Regions from separate parts of the Paenibacillus sp. FSL R10-2199 genome, predicted to be linked through region 2. Evidence: riboswitches for the same ligand, from Rfam matches in the RefSeq annotation. Region 2 holds a riboswitch; the other holds the start of a gene.
The links. Region 2 has a riboswitch for cyclic di-GMP ahead of NYE33_RS36415 (choice-of-anchor A family protein). Riboswitches for the same ligand answer to the same signal wherever they lie in the genome.
Positions count from the first base shown of each region.

Region 1: linked by a shared signal. The riboswitch ahead of NYE33_RS00775 (transglutaminase-like domain-containing protein) and the one ahead of NYE33_RS36415 (choice-of-anchor A family protein) in region 2 are both predicted to bind cyclic di-GMP.

Region 1 is NZ_JBBOBO010000001.1:188,414-190,613, forward strand. It holds gene NYE33_RS00775 (transglutaminase-like domain-containing protein) at 207-998, opposite strand; cyclic di-GMP riboswitch class I at 1,031-1,111, opposite strand; cyclic di-GMP riboswitch class I at 1,185-1,265, opposite strand; gene NYE33_RS00780 (class D sortase) at 1,393-2,046, opposite strand; gene NYE33_RS00785 (GtrA family protein) at 2,118-2,200, opposite strand, start outside.
Region 2 is NZ_JBBOBO010000001.1:366,831-369,030, forward strand. It holds gene NYE33_RS01590 (LPXTG cell wall anchor domain-containing protein) at 1-212, opposite strand, end outside; partial or broken gene NYE33_RS36415 (choice-of-anchor A family protein) at 306-1,240, opposite strand; cyclic di-GMP riboswitch class I at 1,211-1,300, opposite strand; gene NYE33_RS01600 (choice-of-anchor A family protein) at 1,805-2,200, opposite strand, start outside.

The DNA of each region.
Region 1 (2,200 bases), 180 kb from region 2:
TATAATATATCACGTTCATTCGAGTAATGCAAGCTTTATTTTGAAATCACTTATTTAAGCCATTTCTTATTAAGTTTGCCGCTCCAACAACGCTTATTTATAATACCCTATCTCTCTACCAAAAAGCAACCTTTTCCAAAATAAAAATAACCCGCTTAATTACTAAGCGGGTTATCCTCAATGAAACTATGAATGCATCTGTGCTCTTAGTAGAACTTAGCTGCAGTATATTTACTTGCTACTTTAACCAGATCTGCTGTTTTGCTGTTCTTGGCAAGTCCAGCATCAACTGTAGTATCAATAGTTACCCATTTGCCATTAAGGAACACTTCATTCCAAGCGTGGTAAGAAGTCACATAACTTGTGTTACCCATAACCAGTTTGGTAGGAATGCCTTCACTGCGAAGCATAGTAGCGAACAAGGAAGCGTAATCGTAGCAGATCCCCTTCTTGGTAGCCAAGGTGCTGTCGTTGTTAGGGATGTAATCTGTAGTAACACTGGAAGCCAGGGAATAATCATATTTCACATTGGCTACGATATAATTATAGATAGCCTTCACTTTGTCTTCATCTGATGTCAAACCTTGTGTAAGCTGTGTTGCTTTCAGAACTGCTTTATCGGAAGAACTCCATTTAACATTCTGTACGGAGCTCAGATATACGGCGTTGGCGTTGCTCAGGCTAAGATCTACCGTCTCGGAAGAGATTACTTTGTATTTGTTGCCGGTAGTGTTCTCAAGTACGGAAACCTTGTATGAACCGTTACCTTGTTGAAGCGGGAATGTTTCAGTTGGTTTGGAAGTGTATAAGTTGTAGGTGTAGCTGTTATTATCTTTGGTGATCATCAGCTTAATCTTCTTATCCTTAGGAACATTATAAGAAACTCCGATAACACCCTGATCAAGTTGACCTATGTTCAACCAGCTTGCATCTGCATTAGCAGCTTGAGCTGTACCTGTCTGCACCGACGTAACCACTACGAATAGTGTAACCAACATTAAATAGAACTTCTTCATTGGATAAAACCCCTTTCGGTAGCTGGCTGCCATCCTTACGGGAAGGCCCTTTAGCTTTGCGTCCCTACCTTTCGATAGGTTTGCCGTTATCGTATAAGCTTTATCTGTCCTTGCTTCTACCATAAAATGCTAGATTCACAATAAGAACAAACAAAAAAAGCCTCTTCATTCGGTAGCTGGCTGCCATCCTTACGGGAAGGCCCTCTAGCTTTGCGTCCCTACCTTTCGATAGGTTTGCCGTTTATCGTGTATTAGCTTTGTATAGTTATATCTTACCATATCTATTTCTATTATCAAGACCTAAATCACTAGATTTCCGCGAAAACAAATAAAAATTTTAAGTATTTTAAGTTTTTCCGTCATTATTCTACAAACATCACGATAACTTTGCGTGAATGATAAGTCTATGCGTTGGATTCACCAGCGGATCACAAGTAATGAGTGTTAGAATCTTGTCATCCTTATTCCCTTTCAATACGGATACATCGGTTGGTTCCACAATAGTCACATCATAAACTACATAATTGTATGCCTGCTTGCCGGTTGTAACGGAAATAGTGTCCCCGACTCCAACTTCATTCAATCTGTTGAATAGCCTTCCCGTAGTTCTTGATCTATGCGCTGCAATTGCAGCATTCCCAGCAGAGCCAAGCGGAGCCGTCTCCTTCATATGCGCAGCAGCATGCTTCATATTCGCCTTGGTGGCGCCTTCCAGGACAGGCAGCTTCAGATCTATTTTGTCGATTTCGATGATTGCCATCACCTTGCCTCCGACTTCAATCTCAGGCGCAGCAGAGGGTTCTGGCTCTTCCGCAGCCGACTCATCCGCCAGCAGCTGGGTTACTTCCGCGTAAGGCTTACTTAGATCAGCACTGGCCGGAGCTGACGCAGACGGAACGATTTCACTGTAGGCCTGTTCAGCCTCTTCCAGCAGCTTTTGCTGCTGACGGTCATTGTACCATTCGCTTCCTTTGGGATAGAGCATAATAAGCACCCCGGCAAGTATAATCAAATAGGATAATTTCCGCATGACAATCGCCTCCGTAATATAGAATAGATGTTACCCTTCCGGAATAATTAAGAAGCAATGCTTCTTAATTATCAGAATACCCATTTCCGGCTTCCGAAGAAATTAATGATCACCGTAACAAATGTGACCAGCACTTTGGCGACCAGCACTTGAA
Region 2 (2,200 bases):
GGCGTTGCCGTCGGTGTCGGCGTTGCCGTTGGCGTCGGCGTCGCTGCTGGCGTTGCCGTTGGCGTCGGCGTTGCCGTTGGCGTTGGCGTCGCTGCCGGTGTTGCTGTTGGCGTTGGCGTCGCTGCTGGCGTTGCCGTTGGCGTCGGCGTCGCTGCTGGCGTTGCTGTTGGCGTCGGCGTCGCTGCTGGCGTTGCTGTTGGCGTCGGTGTCACTGCCGGCGTTGCTGTTGGCGTCGGAGGATCTTGCCCCTTATAAGGAATATGGTGCGATTCCCCCGATCCTGAGAGCGAAGCTCCGATCAGATTCCCGTTGATTTGACCATTATTAAATTGAATAGAGGCATATGGAGCCAGCACAGATCCCAGAACTCCGATACCTTCGATTTGAAGACTGGTCGCTTGACTGAAGTTATATAAAACTTTACTGTTCATAGCGTTATCCTTATTTCCGTTACCATTAATTCCAGTCCCCATATTCTTCATAGTTACTGTAGTACCGGAGATATTAACTATAGCTGTTGAGCCATCAGGAATCTTAATTCTCAACTCATTTGCACTAGACAGCTTGCTGCCGTCTACAGTAAATATGTTAACACCCGAATTTGTACCTTCCAAAAAGAAATTACCGGAGTTGGCAGTGGTAACCCCATTAACAGGCTGAGAAGCAAGCTGTTGAGATTTCTCTCGGAGCAAACTGAACTGGGCTGCAAAGTCCACAACATTTATTTGTTGTTGTAAGCTTCCTGTCCCCCCGCGCGGGCCGCCGCTGCCGCTATAACTCCCCCGTAGACTACATCACCCACGGTTTCTCCCTGGGAATAATACAGATTACCACCGGCGATGAGAGAGTAGGCTTCCTTCGTTTCCTCACTAGTAAGACTATGTCCCACAGAATAATTAACATTTAAATTCACGTTTCCGCCGGCAGCTAATCTACCTTCAATATCACTATGTTTAACATCAACATCTCCCAAGATGAACACATTATACTTGGATGTATTGCCCGGCAAAGAGTTGCCCTCGGCTTTAACTGAGGTGCTCCCCAGTGAAATAATTCCGCCGCTTCCCACAATCAGAACTGCTATAAGTCCGAACACCGTAAGACGTTTGAATTTTTTTAATTGGAACATACAGCTCACCTCACAGTTAATATAGATATAGGCCACATTTATATAACAAAAAAAGACCGCCGGAAAGAGGATTGCTCTCTTTACGGCAGTCGGACGATCATTGCGCTCCATCGCGCTTTAGACTCCTGGACTTTGCGTCCCGTCCTTTCGAACGGTTTGCGTTTATACGTCAGTGGAAGATTAGGTTGTGAAATTATGTACTAAATCAAACTTTTATACTAATGTCTATGACATTCGTTACTTTGGAACTATTTTTAGTTTATCCGCTATCAGGGCTGATTGTCAATGAAATCCTTTGAAACATCTGGTAATAGATTATATCTGCTGATTCATTCCAAAGCACTGTTACAAAAGGTTTTTTTAAAGAATCTATAGCTTTTTCACCTAAATCCCGATCCTCTCATCGCCCTCGATGGCACCTACAAGAATATTTTGGAACCATGTATAAAGAACTAATTTAAATATTGCAAATTTTAATATAAACACGAGGGCCCATGATCGTAAAGACGCACCTCTTTCTCCTTAGCACATTTTCTTTTACGAGGAAACATAATAACAAATGTATATCCCACATAAAAAAGACTGCTTTCAGGAGAACGTCTTCTCCCAAAGCAGCCTTTTCCCGATTTAGCGGTGATATCGCCAGCCTTTCGGAAAGGATCTTACGGATTGCATTTATTTACGTTTATCTGTTCTGGATCTTCTGCCGAGGAATATTCCCAATCCTGCAAGGGCTAGACCGACTAAGTAATAAGGAGCCGGACTGGACTCACCAGTCTTCGGAAGCGCGGCATCCGCAGGTACATTGCCTAACGGAATCTCTTCATCAATGATTGTCACAATCGGCGTTGGACTTGGTGTTGCGCTTGGGCTTGGCGTTAGGGTTGGACTTGGTGTCACCACTACCGGCCGAGGTGTTGCTGTTGCCACAGGGCCCAAAGGCAGCGGATCATCACTGATTATGGTATCCGGATTTACAATATAGCCGATTATTGGAGTTGGCGTTGGCACTACATTAATAAAGACGGGCGGTGCAGACGATGGCACTGGTGCCGGTGGTAATGTCGGTGC